One region of the Promicromonospora sp. NPDC110617 genome, then DNA from elsewhere that is predicted to be linked to it. Evidence: predicted binding sites of a transcription regulator. Region 1 holds the regulator's gene; the other holds the start of a gene.
The links. The regulator HrcA, encoded in region 1, represses chaperone genes, less so after heat shock. The targets are predictions, from matches to a motif close to TTNGCACTCGNNNNNNNCGAGTGCNAA.
Positions count from the first base shown of each region.

Region 2: the regulator HrcA is predicted to act here: its motif matches at 3,425-3,451, upstream of groL (chaperonin GroEL).

Region 1 covers NZ_JBVKBM010000002.1:1,187,099-1,201,533, forward strand. The annotation lists gene ACZ7LE_RS16090 (helix-hairpin-helix domain-containing protein) at 107-1,921, shown strand; gene ACZ7LE_RS16095 (OmpA family protein) at 1,918-2,763, shown strand; gene ACZ7LE_RS16100 (16S rRNA (uracil(1498)-N(3))-methyltransferase) at 2,855-3,619, opposite strand; gene dnaJ (molecular chaperone DnaJ) at 3,630-4,751, opposite strand; gene hrcA (heat-inducible transcriptional repressor HrcA) at 4,789-5,808, opposite strand; gene ACZ7LE_RS16115 (hypothetical protein) at 6,197-6,382, shown strand; gene ACZ7LE_RS16120 (ATP-binding protein) at 6,492-9,341, shown strand; gene ACZ7LE_RS16125 (DUF3097 domain-containing protein) at 9,443-10,306, shown strand; gene ACZ7LE_RS16130 (DUF4870 domain-containing protein) at 10,331-10,858, shown strand; gene ACZ7LE_RS16135 (hypothetical protein) at 10,983-11,951, opposite strand; gene ACZ7LE_RS16140 (hypothetical protein) at 12,045-12,989, opposite strand; gene hemW (radical SAM family heme chaperone HemW) at 13,118-14,435, opposite strand, start outside.
Region 2 covers NZ_JBVKBM010000004.1:245,744-250,869, forward strand. The annotation lists gene ACZ7LE_RS22915 (uracil-DNA glycosylase) at 1-135, shown strand, start outside; gene ACZ7LE_RS22920 (DUF3263 domain-containing protein) at 248-544, shown strand; gene ACZ7LE_RS22925 (LytR C-terminal domain-containing protein) at 587-1,237, shown strand; gene ACZ7LE_RS22930 (cold-shock protein) at 1,442-1,645, shown strand; gene ACZ7LE_RS22935 (phytoene desaturase family protein) at 1,865-3,394, shown strand; gene groL (chaperonin GroEL) at 3,599-5,126, shown strand, end outside.

The DNA of each region.
Region 1 (14,435 bases):
GTTCGATGGAGATTGGCGTACTGAGACACCTTTTCGGTGTCGTCCAACCTCGCAGGTCCCGTCGGTCGCCCCTCACACCACACACCGCAGTCACCTGGAGGTTCGCGTGGGTTGGTTCATCGCCCAATCGCTCGCATTCATCATCATCGCGGCCCTGATCGGCCTCGCGATCGGCATCTGGATCGGCTGGCTCGTCTGGGGCCGCCGCGCCAAGGGCAAGCACACCGCCGAGAAGGCGGAGGCGACCACGCGGACCGCTGCCGCGACGAAGGCCGAGCCGGACACCGCCGAGGTGGTCCCCGCGCTCGCCGTCGCCGGTGCCGCCGCGACCGACGCCGCCGGCGACGCACGGCAGGACGCGGAGACCGCCGCCGCCACGGACACCGTGCTGCCCGTGACCGACGAGGCCGTGGGGGCGGGTGCGGGTTCGGATGCCGACCGCACGGCCGACGGCGCGCAGGAAGGTGCCGCGCAGGACCAGAAGGGCGACGAGCCGACCGACGAGCAGGGCGAGGACAAGCCCGCCGACACCGCGCACGACGTCGAGGCCGCCGGGTCCGACGTCGTCGCCGAGGCCGAGGCCGTGGCGCGCGCCGCCGCCGAGGCGGACGCCGCCGCCAAGGCGGCCGCACTGGCCGAGGCCGACACCCCGACCGAGACCGCCGTCGACACCGCTGCCGAGACCCCGGACGACCTGCAGCGGATCGAGGGCGTCGGGCCGAAGATCGCCGCCGCGCTGGCGGCCGCCGGCTACCCCACGTACGCGAAGATCGCGGGCGCGACCGAGGACGAGCTGCGCCAGGCCGTCGCCGGCCAGGGCATCAAGTTCGCGCCGGCGGCCAGCAGCTGGGCCGACCAGGCGCAGTACCTCGTCGACAACGACGCCGCGGGCCTGGAGGAGTACCAGGACTACCTCGTGGGCGGTCAGGAGCGACGCGCGAAGTTCAACGAGAACGTGGACTACACGGACGTCGACGAGGTCGAGGGCGCCGAGGCCAAGGCCGCCGCGCTCGCCGCGGACGAGGCCGCCGCGGCAGCAGCGGAGGCCACGCCCGAGCCCGAGTCCGAGCCCGAGCCCGAGCCCGAGCCGCAGGACCTCCAGCGCATCGAGGGCATCGGGCCCAAGATCGAGACCGCCCTCAAGGCCGCCGGCTACACCACGTACGCCAAGGTCGCGGGCGCGAGCGAGGACGAGCTGCGCGAGGCGCTGACCGCGAGCGGCATCACCTTCGCCCCGGCCGCCACGAGCTGGGCCGACCAGGCGCAGTACCTGGTGGACGGCGACGAGGACGGCCTGCGCGAGTACCAGGACTACCTGATCGGCGGGCAGGACCGCGCCTCGAAGTTCAAGGAGAACGTCGACTACGCCGACGTCGACGAGATCGAGGGTGCCGAGGCCAAGGCCGCAGCGATCGCCGAGGACGAGGCGGAGGCCGCCGCGGCCCCGGAGCCGGAGGCCGAGCCCGCGGTCGCCGCCGAGACCGAGCCGGCCGCCGCCGTCGAGCCCGAGCCCGAGCCCGAGCCGCAGGACCTGCAGCGCATCGAGGGCATCGGGCCCAAGATCGAGTCCACCCTCAAGGCCGCGGGCTACGCGACGTACGCGAAGATCGCGGGCGCGACCGAGGACGAGCTGCGCGAGGCGCTCGCCACGGGCGGCATCACGTTCGCCCCGGCCGCCACGAGCTGGGCCGACCAGGCCCAGTACCTGGCCGACGGCGACGAGGACGGCCTGCAGGAGTTCCAGGACTACCTGATCGGCGGCCAGGACCGCCGGGCCCGGTTCAAGGAGAACGTCGACTACACCGACGTCGACGAGATCGAGGGTGCCGAGGCCAAGGCCGCAGCGATCGCCGAGGACGAGGCCAAGGCCGCCGCCACCGACGGTGACGCCGAGCCCACGCAGTCCGAGGTGAAGGCATGAACCTGAAGGTCGTCCTGCCCCCGGTGGTCATCGTGGTCCTCGGGATGGGCGCCCTGTCGGGCGTCCAGAACACGGGCTTCCGCGAGCACATCGAGTCCACGCTGACGGAGAGCGCGCAGGGGGCCCTCTCCGCGGCGGGGCTCGACGGGGTGGACGTCACGTTCGTGGGGCGCGACGCCGACGTGACCGCGCCGACCGACGCCGAGGCGCTGGCGGCCGCCGACGTCGTCGGCGGGGTCGAGGGCGTCCGGGCCGCCGCGGCCTACGGCCCGGACGGGCTGGTCTCCGCCGAGGACGGTGCGGCGGAGGCCGCCGCTGCGGAGGCCGAGTCCGAGTCCGAGTCCGCGACGGAGGACCCCGCCACGGAGGTGGAGGACGAGGCGACGGCGTCGCCTGAGCCGACCACGACGCCGTCGGGCAGCGGGACGGCCAAGGACGACCAGGCCGGGGACGACGAGCCCGAGCGCGAGCCGACCCGCGAGGAGCGGGAGAAGGCGCAGGAGGACCTCGTCGAGATCCCGAACATCACGTTCGTCACGGACAGCGCGCGGCTGACCAAGGACGGCCGCAAGGTCGTGAAGGAGGCCGCCGAGGTGCTCGCGGAGCACCTGGAGGTCGAGGTCCGCGTCGAGGGGCACACCGACTCGGTGGGTACCGAGGCGCACAACCAGCGGCTGAGCGAGCGTCGGGCGGAGGCCGTGGTCGACGAGCTCGTGGAGCTGGGCGTGGACCGCGACCGGCTGACGTGGAAGGGCTTCGGCGAGTCCGACCCGCTGGTCGTCCCGCGCACGTTCGCGGACCTGGAGAAGAACCGCCGCGTGGAGTTCGACGTCACCAACTGACCCCACCACCTCGTTGAGTGCTGGGTATTTGTTGCTCTGAAGCCTTCAGAGCAACAAATACCCAGCACTCAACGGTTACGCGGGGCGGGGGTTACCAGCGGCCCAGGCGGTCGCTGAGGAGGGCTATCGCGATCGGGCCGGCCGTCGACGTGCGGAGCACGTGCGGACCCAGGCGGGCCGTGACCGCACCCGCCTCCGTGAGCAGGGCGACCTCGGCCTCCGAGATCCCGCCCTCGGGTCCGACGACGAGGAGCAGGGCGCCGGCGTCGGGCAGCGGGACCGCCGACAGGCCCGTCGTCGCCTCCTCGTGCAGCACCACCACGGCGCCGCCGGCGGCGACCACGTCGCGGGTGCGGACCGCGAGCTGCTTGGTGCTCAGGGACACGTCGACGTCGGGGATCCGCGCCCGGCGGGCCTGCTTCGTGGCCGCCCGCACGGTACTGACCCAGCGGGCCCGCGACTTCGCGGCGCGGTCCCCGCGCCACACCACGACGGACCGCTCGGCCTGCCACGGGATGATCGCGTCCACCCCGGTCTCCGTGGCGGCCTCGATCGCCATCTCGTCGCGGTCGCCCTTGGCGAGGGCCTGGACGAGCGTCACGACGACGTCGGGCACGGGCTCGACGACGGTCTGCTCGACGCGCAGGTGCACCTCGGCGCCGTGCACGGCCTCGACGACGGTCCGCAGGCGAACGCCCGCGCCGTCGACCACGTCGATGTGCTCCCCCGGCCCGCGCCGCTGGACCACGCCGGCGTGCCGGCCCTCGGCGCCGTCGAGCACGTACAGCGCACCCGCGCCGTACTCGGACAGCGGGTGGGCGGCGGACGCCTCGGCGAGAAAGACTGGCGCGCTCATCGGTGCGCGGTCAGCGCCCGCTGAGCTTGTCGCGCAGGCGCGAGAAGACGCCGCCCTGGACCGTCGCGAGCCGCGGCTCGGGCCGCTCCTCGCCGCGCAGCGCCGCGAGCTGCTGCATCAGCGCGGTCTGCTCCTCGTCGAGGCTCGTGGGGACCTGGACCTCGATGTGCACGTTGAGGTCACCGCGCCCGTTGGAGTGCAGGTGCCCCACGCCGAGGCCCTTGAGCGTCATGACCTGACCGGGCTGCGTGCCCGGGCGCAGGTCGATCTCCTGGAGGCCGTCCAGCGTGTCGAGCTCGAGCACGGTGCCGAGGGCGGCCGCCGTCATCGGCACCTGGAGGGTGCAGTGCAGCTCGTCGCCGCGCCGCACGAACGTGTCGTGCGCGCGCTCTCGGATCTCCACGTACAGGTCGCCCGCGGGGCCGCCGCCGGGGCCCACCTCGCCCTGCGCGGAGAGCTTGATGCGCGTGCCGGTGTCGACGCCCGCGGGGACGTTGACCGCGACGGTGCGCCGCGAGCGCACGCGGCCCTCGCCCGAGCAGTCGGTGCAGGGCTCGGGGATCACGGTGCCGAAGCCGCCGCAGGCGGAGCACGGCTGGTTGGTCATGACCTGGCCGAGGAACGAGCGGGCGACGCGCTGCACGGAGCCGCGGCCCTGGCAGACGTCGCAGGTGCGGGCGTGGGTACCCGGCCGCGCGCCGTCGCCGCCGCAGGTGTTGCAGACCACCGCGGTGTCGACCTGGATCTCGCGCTTGGCGCCGAACACGGCCTCCGCGAGGTCGAGGTCGAGGCGCACGAGCGCGTCGTTGCCGCGGCGCGCGCGGGGAACCGGGCCGGTCGGCTGCCCGCCGCCGAAGAAGGTCTCGAAGATGTCCTGGAACCCGAACCCGGCGCCGAACCCGCCGCTCGCGCCGCCGCCGGGCGACGTCGGGTCGACGCCCATGTCGTACTGCTGGCGCTTGTCGGGGTTGGACAGCACCTCGTACGCGCGCGCGACGTCCTTGAACCGGTCCTCGCCCGCGTCGCCGGCCACGTCCGGGTGCAGCTCGCGGGCCAGCTTGCGGTATGCCTTCTTGATCTGCTCGGGCGAGGCGTCGCGCGGAACACCGAGAATCTCGTAGTAGTCGGTCACAGGTCTCTCTTTGTGGGGAGGATTGTGGAAGTTCGGGTCAGCCGGGCAGCACTCGCGACAGGTAGCGCGCGACGGCGCGGACCGCGGCGATGGTGCCCGGATAGTCCATACGGGTGGGGCCGATCGAGCTCAGGATCGCGACGGTGTCGCCGTCGGACGAGCCGTAGCCGGACGTGACGACGGAGGTCTCCGCCAGCCCCGCCAGCCGGTTCTCGTGCCCGATGCTCACCGCCACCTTGGCGTCGTCGGTCATGTCGGTGAGGAGGCCGAGCAGGACGACCTGCTCCTCGAGCGCCTCCAGGACGGGCCGCAGGCCCTGCTCGAAACGCATGCCGGTACGTGCCAGGTTGGCCTGGCCGGTCAGCACGATCCGCTCCTCGCTCTCCTCGGCGAGCGCGGCGGTGACCACCTCGGCCACGGCCGTCGCCAGCGGGCGGTGCTCGGCCGGCATCGCCTCGGCGACCCCGGCGAACGCGTCACCGAGGTCGGCGAGCCGGCGGCCGGCGGTCGCCGCGTTCAGGCGGGCGCGCAGCTCGCCGAGCGTGCCGTCGTCCAGGTCGACCGGAACGTCGAGGAAGCGCTGCTCCACCCGTCCGGTGTCCGTGATGACGACGACGAGGAGCCGCCCCTCGGCCGTCGGCACGAGCTCCAGGTGTCGCAGCCCGGACCGGCGCAGCGACGGGTACTGGACCACGGCGACCTGGCCGGTGAGCTGGGCGATGAGCCGCCCGGCGCGGGCCACGACGTCGTCCAGGTCGACCGCCTCGGACAGGAAGGTCTCGATGGCCCGCTTCTGCGGGACGGTCAGCGGCCGGACCTCCGCGAGCTGGTCCACGAAGAGGCGATACCCCTTGTCGGTGGGGATGCGCCCCGCCGAGGTGTGCGGCTGGGCGATGAGCCCGGCCTCCTCCAGGGCGGCCATGTCGTTGCGGACCGTGGCCGGGGAGACGCCGAGCTGGTGGCGCTCCGTGAGGATGCGCGAACCGACGGGCTCCCGTGTGCGGACATAGTCCTCCACGATGGCCCGCAGGACATCGAGTCTGCGTTCCTCGCTCACCGCGCTCACCTCCGTCCCCAGGTAGAACGTCCGGGACGTGCACCCGGGTTCCGGCCCGCTCACCGACACTGCCTTCCAGCACTCTCACCGACCGAGTGCCAATCCTACGCGGCACGCGCCACCCGCCGGGTCGCCGACCCGCCGCACGCCGCGCGCACCCGGTCCGGCCGAGCCGTCCCGCCCCGGCGAACACGCGGCTGACCTGCATGTCCTACCGTTCGCCGAGGGCTGAGCACCGAGCATAGGGCGATGCCTTAGGCGCGCCCACCCCGCCCCGCGAACCGACGGGGAAAGATGCGGCGGCCGCCCGATCCGCGCGACGTACCTCACAGACGAACCTGGAATCACTGCCGGCGAGGGGCCGGCGGTGACACCGGGAGGAACCACCATGTTCGGTTTTTCGGACTACGCCGAGTACCGCCGCAACGAGCAGGAGCTCGACCAGCGCAACGAGCGGGTCCGCGTGGCCCGGGAGCAGAAGGACGCGGCCCGCCGTCAGGCCGCCGCGCCGCGCACCGCCGAGCGCGGTGCCCGGGCCGAGGCGGCCGACGCCGTCCGGCCGCGCGTCGCCTGATCCCGCAGGGAGGGCGACCGTGCCGGGCAGCGGGCAGGCCCGCGGAAGCGGCGGGCAGGCCGACGAAAAGAAACAGAACGACCACGGACCGGCATGGGACGATGAGCCCATGCCGGTCCCCCGTGCCCGCCTGGTGGGCCGAGCCCCCGAGCTCGGCGCGCTCGAGGCCGCTCTCGCAGACGTCCGCTCGGGCGGCAGCCGCACCATGGTGATCGCCGGCGAGGCCGGGATCGGCAAGACCCGCCTGCTCGACGAGCTCACCTCCCGGGCCGACGGCGCCCACGTGATCGTCGGCCAGTGCGCCGACGAGGGCTCCGGGCCGCTCCCGTACGCGGCTCTGGTCGGGCTCCTGAACGGTGTCGTCCGGACCCTGGGCCCCGAAGCCGTCGTCGCCGCGGCCGGCCCCTCGGCGGGCGCCCTGTCCGCCCTCGCTCCCCAGCTCGTCGCGCCGACGCCCGACGCCGGGGCCGACCGCGTCCCCGAGGTGCTCACCGACCTGCTCGCCGGGCTCGCCGGCGAACGCCCCGTCGTGGTGGTGATCGAGGACCTGCACTGGTCCGACGACGTCACGCGCGCCGTCGCCCTCCGCCTCGCCCGCACCGCGCCGCCGGGCCTCCTCCTGCTGCTCACCTACCGCAGCGACGACGTCGGCCGCGCGCACCCCCTGCGTGTCGTCCTCGCCGAGCTCGACCGCGCCCGGCTCACCACCCGCCTCGAGCTGAGGCGCCTGGGCGAGACCGAGGTCCACGAGATGGCGCAGGACCTGCTCGACGTCGGCCTCGACGCAGAGCAGCTGGCCGACCTGGCGGACCGCAGCGAGGGCGTGCCCTTCTACATCGAGGAGCTGGTCGGTTTTCTCGGCACCGACCTGCCCGACTCCCTGCGCGACATCCTGCTGCTGCGCTACTGGAACCTGAGCCAGGAGGCCCGGTCGCTGTGCCGCGTCGTCGCCGCCGCCGGCCCGCGCGTCTGGTACGACGTGCTCGACGACGTCCTGGCGGACCCCGCGACGGGTCCAGGACGGCGCGCCCCGCAGACCGGCGCCGAGGCGGAGGAGACCGTCCGGGAGGCGGTGGAGGCCCAGGTGCTGGTGGTCACCGAGGTGGGGTACGCCTTCCGGCACGCCCTGGTCCAGGAGGCCGTGTACGCCGAGCTGCTGCCCGGCGAACGGCACCGCCTGCACGCCGCCTACGCACGCGCCCTGGAGCTGGCCCTCACCCGGCGCGCCCACTCCGTCGCGAAGCTGTCCCGCATCGCCGACCACTGGTGGCGCGCCGGCATGCTCGACAAGGCGCTCGCGGCGGCCGTCGAGGGGCACCGGACGGCTGCGGACGGCGCGGCGTCGTCCACCGCGGTGGCGCTGGGCGAACGGGCCCTGGAGCTCTGGGACCAGGTGCCCGACCCGGAGCAGGTCGCCGGGCTGTCGCACCACGAGCTGCTGCGCTCGGTCGCCGAGGCGCTGCGCGGCTCGACCCGGACCGCCCGCGCCCTGGACGTGGCCCACCAGGCGGTCGCCGAGTGGCCCGAGGACGACCCGGCCGGCCTCGCCCGGGTGCTCTGCGACACCGCCCTGATCGCGGGGCATGCCGGCTCGGACGAGGGGCCGGCGCTCATCGACCGTGCCCTCGCGCTCGTGGAGCCAGGGCGGGACGACGCCGTGCGTGGCCAGCTGCTGGTCCTGCGGGCCCGCCACGCCATGCTCAACGGCCGGCCCCGCGAGGCGATCGCGGCCGCGACGGCGGCGCACGAGGCCGGGCTCGCGATCGGCAGCGACGAGCTCGTGTCGGTCGCCCTGAACCTGCGGGGCGTGTGCCGCTTCCAGCTCGGCGACACCGGCGGGCTGGCGGAGATCGACGCCGGCCGGGCGGCCGCAGGGCACCACTGGCAGGGGCTGAGCCGGTACTACATCAACGGGTCGGACGTCTTGCTGCTCGCCGGCGACTGGGCCCGGGCTGCCGAGATCGCCCAGGAAGGTGTCGCGGCGGCGCGCCGGTACGGCTCGTCCGAGGGTTCCCGGGTCATGGTCGAGGGCAACCTCGTCGACGCCTGGATCGGACGGGGCGACTGGGCCGAGGCCGCCGTCTGGTACGAGCGGACCGTCCCCCTGATCCACGACAGCGTCTACGCCGCCTATCTCAGCGAGCGCCGGATCTGGCTCATGATGTGGCGGGGCCAGGTGGAGCAGGCGCAGGCCGAGGCGCGCCGCAGGACCCCGAGCTGGGAACGGTTCGGCCGCCTGGAGGAGCAGATCAGGTCGCGCACCAACGTGACCCAAGCGGAGCTCGCGCTGCTGCGCGACGAGCCGGCCGAGGCCCTGGAGCGCATGTCGGTGGTGGTCGGCCCGGACCACGTGGTCAGCCCGGCCTACGACCTGCAGCAGCTCGCCGCCGCGGCGCAGGCGATCGCCCGGCTGCGCGCCGCCGGGCAGGACGTCGACGACGCCCCCTACCGGGCGGCCCTTGCCGAGTGCGCGCACTGGCCGACGTACCCCCTGTGGTCGGCGCTGTTCGAGGCGGAGCTCGGGACCGGCCCCTGGACGACGGTCGCCGACCTGCCCGGTCCCGGACCCGTGCACCTGCGCCCGTACGCGCTGTACCGCGAGGGTGCGCGGCTGCTCGACGCCGCCGACCGGGCCGGGGCCCGGGCGGCGCTCGGCGCGGCGGTCGTGGAGGCGGAGAAGATCGGCGCGGGCCTGGTCGTCCGGCAGGCGCAGGCGCTGATCGACCGCGCGGGACTGGTGGACGGGGCGGCCGGCGCTCCGCCGTCGGGCGCGGGGACGGACGCGCTCACCGCGCGCGAGCGGCAGGTGCTGGCCCTGGTGGCCGAGGGCCTGACGAACGGGCAGATCGCCGAGCGGCTGTTCATCTCGGCCAAGACCGCGTCGGTGCACGTCTCGGCGATCCTCCGGAAGCTCGGTGTCGCCTCGCGCACCGAGGCGGCGCTGCGCGCCACCCGCTGATCCCACCCCGACGCCGTCGAGCACGGGCTGTCTGCGCCCGGTGACACTCCGGGAGCACGGATATCCAGCACTCGACGGGAGGGGCGACCTAGGCTCGCGACGTGGTCGACGAACGGTACGGGTCCGATGTGCTCTCCCCCCAGTTTCCTGGCGCGCAGCGAGGGCGGCGGCCCACGTCGCAGCCCACGCCGGCCGAGCAGGGGCTCGTGGTCGAGGAGGTCGAGACCGGCTGGGTCGGCGCCGTGGTGCGCGTCGAGAAGTCGGGCGGCATGCACGTGGTGGTCCTGGAGGACCGCCGGGGCCGCACCCGCACCTTCCCGCTCGGCCCGGGGTTCTGGGTCGAGGGCAAGCCCGTCGTGCTCACCGCGCCCGTCGTGAACCGCGCCCCCGCGCAGCCCACCCGCACGGCCTCCGGCTCCGTCGCGGTGCACGGCGCCCGGGCGCGCGTCGCCCGGGGCAGCCGCATCTGGGTGGAGGGCAAGCACGACGCCGAGCTCGTGGAGAAGGTCTGGGGCGACGACCTGCGCGTCGAGGGCGTGGTGGTCGAGATGCTCGACGGCGTCGACCATCTCGCCGAGCGCCTTGCCGAGTTCGGGCCCGACGCCGAGCGCCGGGTCGGCGTGCTCGTCGACCACCTGGTGCCTGGGTCGAAGGAGCAGCGGCTCACCGACGAGGCGCTGCGCACGGTCCCCACGGGCACCGTGCTCGTGCTGGGCCACCCCTACGTGGACGTGTGGCAGGCCGTGCGCGCCGAGCGCCTCGGGCTGGAACGCTGGCCCGTCATCGACCGCGGCACCGAGTGGAAGCTGGGCATCCTGCGGTCCCTGGGCTGGCCTGCGGAGACGCAGGCGGACGTCGCCCGCGGCTGGCAGCGGATCCTGGGCACCGTGCGCGACTTCCGGGACCTCGACCCGGCCCTCCTGGGACGCGTCGAAGAACTTATCGATTTCGTGACCATCTCGTAAGGCACAGCCTCTACGGTTGGTCATATGTCCGAAAACCCGCAGGAGCCGCAGGCTCCTCAGCAGCCCGGCCCGGCGCCGCAGCAGCCCGGCCCCGCACCTCAGCAGCCGCAGGACGCCCCGGCCTACGGGACGCCCCAGCCGCAGTCGCCGTACCAGGGTCCGCCGCCGGCGGGTCCGGCCTACAGCCCCGGCTACGGCCCCGGCGTGCCGTACCAGCCCCAGCCGCTCACCCCGTCGGACGAGCGCATGTGGACGGTCTTCGCGCAGGTCGGCGGCATCATCTTCTCCTTCATCCCGCCGCTGGTGATCTGGCTGGTCTTCAAGGACCGCAGCCGGTTCGTGGAGCAGGAGTCGAAGGAGGCCCTGAACTTCCAGATCACCCTGGTCATCGCGCAGATCGCCGCCGCGATCATCACCGCGATCACCTTCGGGATCGGCGGGATCGTGTACCTCGTGTTCATCGCCGCGGTCGTGTTCATCATCCTGGCCGCCGTGGCCAACGGCAAGGGCGCGCCCTACCGCTACCCGGTGAACATCCGCTTCATCAAGTAATCGGCCGTACGCCGGAACGACCATGCACCTGCTGCCAGCTCCGGACTCCGGCTGGCAGCAGGTGCATGGTCGTTCGCGCGTCGGGCCCGAACGCCGTCGGGCGACCGACACCAGGTGAACGCCGTCAGGCGACGGCGGGACCCATCGTGCCCGGGCTTGCCGTCGCCGGGCCGCTGGCGACCGGTCCGCCGGTGAGGCGGCGGAACGCGAAGGCCAGCGCCAGCAGCGACAGCGGGATGGTGACGAACAGGCCGAGCCCGCACACCAGCGCGCCCACGATGTTGATGCCCAGGAGCGCGAGCTCCAGCAGGAACACCGTGCCGAAGTTCTGCCCCACCAGGCGGAACGAGCCCGTCAGCGCGTCCCACGCGTTCAGATTGCGGTCGACCACGTTGTGGTAGGTGAACGGCGCGAAGATCGCCAGGGCGATGAGGCCCAGGCCGCACAGCAGTGCACCCACGAAGCCGGCGACCAGCAGCAGGAGCGCCGTCAGGATGATCATCGGGTAGCTGTTGACCTTGAAGAGCGTGCCCCAGGTCGCCTTCTCGCCGGACACCTCACGCAGGGCCGCGTTGATCCCGAGGGCGCCGAGGATCGAGTTGACGATTCCACCGACCAGCCCGAGCAGCGAGCTGCCGAAGGACACGCCGACTGCGGTGCCCGTGCTGATGTCGCCGCGGCTCGCTGCCTCGCTGATCTCCTGGTAGTCGCCGAAGTTGCCGGCGTTGAAGATGGCACCCACGGCGAACGAGAGCAGGATGAAGAGCACCCAGAAGAGCCAGTTCCCCGTGAAGCGGCTCCACCCGAAGCTCAGCGCCTCGCCGACGGCGAACGGCGCGGCCGACTGCGTGCCGTAGGGCGCGCTGGGGCCCCCGTAGGCCGGCGGCTGCCCCGCCGCGCCGTAGGCCGGAGGCTCGGTGCCGCCGCCGTAGGGCGGCTGCTGGCCGGCACCGTAGGGCGACTGCTGACCGGCGCCGTACGGCGGCGGCTGCGCGGGCCCGCCCGGCTGCGTCGGCCCGCCGGCCGGGTTCTGCGGCGGCGTCGGACCGCCGGCTCCCGGCTCGTACGGGTTCTGCGGAGTGTTCTCGGTCATGTGTGTCCCCTTTTCACTGTTCAGTGATCCGAAGCCACCTTCACCTTTTCTCCGCAAATTCGCATGTGCAACCGCGGAGTTGTTACCCGCAGGTCAGGACCGGACCGGCTCCCCGGTCCACCGCTGGACGAGACAGGCCCCCACCAGCAGCATCGCCGGAGCGACCACCACCAGGCCGATCCCGCACGTGAAGACCGACGCGACGGCCAGGCCGGCGAAGATCCCGAAGAACGCGAGCGCGGCGCCGAGGTGGGACAGCACCAGCCCGACGCCGCTGCCGAGCGCCCGGCCGAAGCCGACGCCCCTGAGCAGCAGGAAGGGCACCGGGAGCAGCAGCAGCGTGCAGACGAGCTGGATCGAGCCGCCGACCACCGGGACGACGGTGCTGACGAACCCGATCACCCCCGCGAGCAGCGCGTACGCGACCAGGCCGCCGAACCCGCGCAGCAGGAAGAAGTCCCGGAACCGGACCCTGCGGGTCCGGGTCGCGGCGAGGGCGCCCGCGTACAGGAGGGCCTGCAGCAGGAAGCTGATCGCGGTGCCCGCCGCGCCCAGCGCCTTGGCCTCGAACGACTGCCCCGCGGTCAGCGCGGCGTCGAGCGCCACCGGATCGGTGGAGCTCGACAGGGCGTCCATGGTGGACGGGCTGAACAGAAGGACGACCGCGATCTGCGCGACGCCGAGCGCGAGGCTCATCAGCACCCAGATGCCCCAGCTCGCACCGAACGCGCCCCAGGCCCAGCGCCACGCGCCACCGATCGTCGGGGGCACGTCGTCGGGGCTCGGCTCCGGCTCCTGGACCGGCGCGTAGGCCGGGACCTGCTGCTGCGGCGCCTGGTACTGCTGCTGGAACCCGCCGTGCGGGTACTGCGGGGGCTGGTAGTCCGGCCGGCCGTACGGGTTGGCGGGGCGGCCGTACGGATCGCGCGGGCCGTACGGGTCGGGCTGCTGCGGGGCCTGGCCGCCCTGCGACCGGGGGTCCGGGTGCTGTCCGGAGGAGGGATCCTGCGGGTTCCAGCCACCGTAGGTGTTGCTCATGCGCGTGCCCCTTGTCAGGCGGGACCGAGCCGCCTCGTAACGGTATGAACAGCACAAGATATCGACGGTTTCGCCCACCGTGCAAACAAACGAAAAGGACCTTTTGCGTGAAGAAAAGGGGCGCGGGGTCAGGCGGTCAGGTCTCGCACGACGGCGTCGGCCAGCAGGCGCCCGCGGCGCGTCAGGACGGCGCGCGCGGTACCCGCGCCGGAGGTGCCGGGCGCGCCGGTGCCGGGCGCGCCGACCCCGAGCGCGGCGTGGCCGTCGAGCAGCCCGCGGGCCACGAGGCCGGCCACCGCGGTTCGGCCCTGCGCCGAGAGCACACCGAGGTCGAGCCCTTCGCGCAGCCGCACGCCGAGCATGACACGCTCCAGGTGCGCCTCCTCGCGGGTGAGCAGCTCGCGCCCGGCGCCCGGGCTGTGCCCGGCCTCCAGCCGCGTCGCATAGGCGCGGGGGTGCTTCACGTTCCACCAGCGGACGCCGGCCGGCGTCTCGTCGGCGGGCGTGTCGCCGGCGGGCGTGTCGTCGGCGTCGACCCTCTCGACCGCCGGGGCCGGCGTCCCGTCCGCCGTCGGTGCCGACACGTAGCTGTGCGCGCCCGGGCCCACGCCCCACCAGTCGTCGCCCCGCCAGTAGCCCACGTTGTGCCGGCACTCGTGCCCCGGGCGCGACCAGTTGGACACCTCGTACCAGCGCAGTCCCGCCGCGGTGAGCAGGTCGTCGGCCAGCTCGTACTTGGCGGCCTGGTCGTCCTCGTCGGGCAGCGTGACCTCACCGCGGCGCACCTGCGCCGCCATCTTGGTGCCGGGCTCGACCACGAGCGCGTAGGCGGACACGTGGTCGACGCCGGTGGCCAGCGCCGCCTCGACGCTCGTGCGCCAGTCGTCCAGGGACTCGCCCGGCGTGCCGTAGATGAGGTCCAGCGACACGTCCAGGCCGGCGTCCCGGGCCCAGCGCACGACGTCGGGGATGCGCAGCGGGTCGTGGGTGCGCTCCAGGGTCGCCAGCACGTGCGGCACCGCCGACTGCATGCCGAACGAGACCCGTGTGAACCCGGCGTCGGCCAGCACGCGCAGCGACTCGGGCGTGACGGAGTCCGGGTTGGCCTCGGTGGTGACCTCGGCCCCTGCTGCCAGGCCCCACGCCTCCCGGACGCCGGTCAGCACGCGGGCCAGGTCCTCGGCGGGCAGCATCGTCGGGGTACCGCCGCCGAAGAAGACGGTCGAGACCGCGGCGGGCGACCGCCCGGCGTCGGACAGGACCTGCCGCGCGAGCGAGACCTCACGCAGCGCGGTGGTCGCGTAGGCCGCCTGGTTGGCGCCGCCGCCCAGCTCGGCCGCCGTGTAGGTGTTGAAGTCGCAGTACCCGCAGCGCACCGTGCAGAACGGCACGTGCACGTACACGCCGAACGGGCGCGCGTCCAGGTCCGGCGTGGGCTCGACCGGC
Region 2 (5,126 bases), on a different contig from region 1:
GTCCCGGTGGTCGAGAGCGCGCACCCGTCGCCGCTGTCGGCGCGCAGCGGCTTCTTCGGGTCCAAGCCGTTCTCGCGGGCCAACGCGCTCCTGGAGCAGCAGGGCGCCCAGCCGGTCGACTGGCGCCTGCCGTAGCGATCGCGGGCCGCCCTTGGCGCCGGCGGACGGCCGGCGTGCAGACAACGTGAAAAGGACTCAGGTGAACGACAGGACAGTTCCTCCGACCCTCGGGGGGACCGGCGAGACGCTGGTCGCCCATGTCGAGGCCCCCGTCGTCGCGGGCGCGGAGAAGGGGCTCTCCGACCGGGACCGCGAGATCCTCGCGTTCGAGCGCCAGTGGTGGAAGTACGCCGGCGCCAAGGAGGAGGCGGCGCGTGAGCTGTTCGGCCTGACGGCCACGCGTTACTACCAGGTTCTCAATACGCTCATCGACTCCCCGGCGGCCCTGGAGCACGACCCGATGCTGGTCAAGCGGCTGCGCAGGCTCCGGTCGACCCGGCAGAGAGCACGATCTACACGTCGTCTGGCGGATGAGAACCACTGAGAAGGCACCGATCCGTCACAACAACCCGCTACTCTCTCTGCCGTGACGAAGAGTGGCTACCCCTACCCGCCCGACGAGTTCGACGTCGCCGTCCCCGGGGGCGCACCAGTGGGTGTGCACCGTGCACCGCGCAGCGGTTGGAGCTCGGCCTGGCCGTTCCTGCTGGTCGCCGTAGTCTGCGCCGCCGTGGCGTGGGGCGGCATCACCCTGCTCTCCGGCGACGGCGAACCGGCGGAGGCGTCGGGCGACCCGTCGACCTCGGCCTCGGCGCCCGCCTCGCCGTCCGCCTCGGGTGAACCGTCCGGCGAGCCGTCGGGCGAACCCAGCGGTGAGCCGTCCGCGGAGACCGGCGGCGCTGCCGACCCCGCGGCGCTGAAGGCCGGCGCGGACCTGACCGCCAGCGTGGCCGTGTACAACGTCGGCCAGGAGCAGGGGCTCGCCGGCGAGACCGCCGAGTACCTGATGGGCCAGGACGTGGCCGGCGCGGCGCTGCGCGAGGAGCCGCAGACCCCGGACGGTGCGACCTACACGGAGAACACCGTTCTCTACGGCTCCACCCGTGCGGAGACGGCCGCCTACATCGCGGCGCTGCTCGGCATCCCGGAGGCCAACATGGTCGAGTCACAGGCCGTTTCGGACTCGCCCGAGGCCGTGTGGGTCGCCGTCGTGACCCGGCCCTCGACGATGGGCTGACCCTCGGCTAGGTTTACCAGCCCGTACCACCATGTTGATATTCCTTGACAAGTGGCCGTTTGCAGGCCCCTGACCTGGGCGTTCGCCATGCGCTTAATGCCGCATACCGGGCATTGAGGCTTCCCTGGTGTGAGACGGACCACTACGCTCGAACCACCACGGGTCGACCGAGTGGCCCGTGCAGAGGTACAAGGAGAACTACGCATGGCCCAGGGCACCGTCAAGTGGTTCAACGCCGAGAAGGGGTATGGCTTCATCACCCCGACTGCCGGCGGCCAGGACCTTTTTGTTCACTACAGTGCGATCCAGAGTGACGGCTACCGGTCCCTCGACGAGGGTCAGGAAGTCGAGTACGAGGTGGGGCAGGGACAGAAGGGTCCGCAGGCAGAGCAGGTTCGTCCACTCTGATTCGATGGGACGACGGGTGGGAAAGGCCCACCCGTCGCCCGCCGCCCCCCGAGGATGCTGGGACCCAGACCCCGGCGTCCGCACTGGACGGTCGACGACGACCGGTATCGCACCCTGTCGGACGACGATGCCCGACGCCACCGAGCAGCCGCCCCGTACCGCGGCTGCTCGCCCTGGTTCCCGCCCGGCGCCCCCTGCCCGGCGAGCACCCGTGATTCGATGGGGGGCGTGACGCTCCTCGACGCGGTGGTGGTGGGCTCCGGGCCGAACGGCCTGGCGGCCGCGGTGACGCTCGCCCGCGCGGGCCTGGGCGTCCGGGTGCTGGAGGCGCAGCCGACGATCGGCGGCGGCGCGCGCACGCTCCCCGTTCCCGAGCTCGACGACGACCTGCTCTTCGACCTCTGCTCCGCCGTGCACCCCATGGCCTGGGCCTCGCCGTTCTTCCGGGCCTTCGACCTGCCGGCGCACGGCGTCGAGCTCCTCGCGCCCGAGGTCGCCTACGCCCAGCCGCTCGCCGCCGATCGCGCGGGCGTCGCGTGGCGCGACCTGGCCCGGACCGCCGGCGGCCTCGGGCCCGACGGCGACGCCTGGCGTGACCTGCTCGGCCCGCTCGCCGAGAGCTGGCGGCAGGTGACCGCGCTCGCGCTGGGGGACAAGCGGACCGTGCGCGGCATGCTGGAGGGCGTGCGCGACCACGGCGCGCACGCGTCGGAGACCTGGGGCCTGGCCTCCCTGGTCCGGCCGGGCCTGCGGTTCGGTGCGGCGCTCCTCGAGCAGGGCGGCCCGCGCTGGGAGCGGCGGTTCCTCACCGAGGAGGCGAAGGCCCTGCTCACCGGCGTCGCGGCGCACGCCATCACGCCGCTCCCGTCCTACGCTGGGGCGGGTACGGCGCTGCTCCTCGCCGCCCTCGCGCACGCCGACGGCGGCTGGGCCATCCCGGTGGGTGGTTCGCAGGCCATCACCGACGCCCTGGTCCGTGACCTCCGGGCGCACGGCGGCACCGTCGAGACCGGCCGCCCGGTCGACGACTGGACGGATCTTCCGCCCGCCCGAGCCGTGCTCTTCGACACCACGCCGACCACGGTGCTGCGGGTCCTGGGGGACCGGATCCGGGCGCCGCGCCGCGCGGCGCTGCGCAGGTTCCGGTACGGCAACGCTGCCGCCAAGGTCGACTTCGTCCTGTCGGGCCCGGTCCCCTGGGCGGCGTCCGACGTCGGGCGGGCGTCGACCGTGCACGTGGGCGGGACGCGCGCGGAGATGGTGATCGCGGAGGACGCCGTCGCGCACGGGGTGCATCCCGACCACCCGATGGTCCTGCTCAGCGACCCGGGCGTCGCCGATCCCGGCCGGGTGCGCGGCGCCACGCGGCCGCTGTGGAGCTACGCCCACGTGCCCGCCGGCTCGACGCACGACGTCACCGAGGCGGTCACACGGCAGATCGAGCGGTTCGCGCCCGGCTTCCGCGACGTCGTCGTCGGCGCGCGGTGCATCCCCGCCGACCAGATGCAGCGGCACAACCAGAACTACCCGGGCGGCGACATCTCCGCGGGCGCCGCGAGCATGTGGCAGATGATCGCGCGGCCCACCCTCGCCCCCGACCCGTACCAGGTCGCCGAGGGGGTGTACCTCTGCTCGGCGTCGACCCCGCCGGGCCCGGGCGTGCACGGCATGGGCGGGTGGCACGCCGCGCGCCGGGCGCTGGTGCGGGAGTTCGACGTCCGCCACGTACCGGGGCTGGCGCCGGGGTAGGCGCCCCGCGTTCGCCCGCGGTGTACGCGCCTTGCACTCTCAAGGTCCGAGTGCCAATAATGTCTTAGCACTCTCCGTTGGAGAGTGACAGCAGGGTCGAATGGTGAGGCCTCCTGCCGCGGCGAGACATGGTCGTCGAGGCGGTTGCCGTCCGTCGCGGGCACCGGCCGGCCTGGACAAGCCACCAGCGGAGGATTCATCCCCATGGCCAAGATCATCGCTTTCGACGAGGTTGCTCGTCGGAGCATGGAGCGCGGGCTCAACCAGCTCGCCGACACCGTGAAGGTCACGCTCGGCCCGAAGGGCCGCAACGTCGTTCTGGACAAGAAGTGGGGCGCCCCCACGATCACCAACGACGGTGTCTCCATCGCCAAGGAGATCGAGCTCGAGGACCCCTACGAGCGGATCGGCGCGGAGCTCGTCAAGGAGGTCGCCAAGAAGACGGACGACGTCGCGGGTGACGGCACCACCACCGCCACCGTGCTCGCCCAGGCGCTCGTGAAGGAGGGCCTGCGTGTCGTTGCCGCCGGTGCCAACCCGATCGCCGTCAAGCGCGGCATCGAGAAGGCCACCGAGGCCGTCACCGAGCAGCTGCTGAACGCCGCCAAGGAGATCGAGACCAAGGAAGAGATCGCCGCCACGGCCGCGATCTCGGCCGGTGACCCGGCGATCGGCGAGCTCATCGCCGAGGCCCTCGACAAGGTGGGCAAGGAAGGCGTCATCACCGTCGAGGAGTCGAACACCTTCGGCCTCGAGCTCGAGCTCACCGAGGGCATGCGCTTCGACAAGGGCTTCCTGGCCCGCTACTTCGAGACGGACCCCGAGCGCCAGGAGGCCGTGCTCGAGGACCCGTACGTCCTGATCGTCGAGTCGAAGATCTCGAACGTCAAGGACATGCTGCCGCTGCTCGACCAGGTCATGAAGTCGGGCAAGTCGCTCCTCATCATCGCCGAGGACGTCGAGGGCGAGGCCCTGGCGACCCTGGTGCTGAACAAGATCCGTGGCACCTTCAAGTCCGTCGCCGTCAAGGCCCCGGGCTTCGGTGACCGCCGCAAGGCCATGCTGCAGGACATCGCGATCCTGACCGGCGGCCAGGTCATCACCGAGACGGTGGGCCTCAAGCTGGAGAACGCCACGCTCGAGGAGCTGGGCCAGGCCCGCAAGGTCGTCGTCACCAAGGACGAGACCACGATCGTCGAGGGTGCCGGCGACGCCGACCTCATCGCCGGTCGCGTGAACCAGATCCGCAGCGAGATCGACAAGTCCGACTCGGACTACGACCGCGAGAAGCTGCAGGAGCGCCTCGCCAAGCTGGCCGGCGGCGTGGCCGTCATCAAGGCCGGCGCGGCCACCGAGGTGGAGCTCAAGGAGCGCAAGCACCGCATCGAGGACGCCGTCCGCAACGCGAAGGCTGCCGTCGAGGAGGGCATCGTCGCCGGTGGTGGCGTGGCCCTCATCCAGGCCGGTGCCGTCGCGTTCGCCAAGCTCGAGCTCGAGGGTGACGAGGCGACCGGCGCCTCGATCGTGCGTGCCGCGATCGACGCCCCGCTGAAGCAGATCGCCGTGAACGCCGGCCTCGAGGGCGGCGTCGTGGCGGAGAAGGTGCGCAACCTTCCCTCCGGCCAGGGCCTGAACGCCGCGACCGGTGAGTACGAGGACCTGCTCGCCGCGGGCGTCAACGACCCGGTCAAGGTGACCCGCTCGGCGCTGCAGAACGCCGCGTCGATCGCCG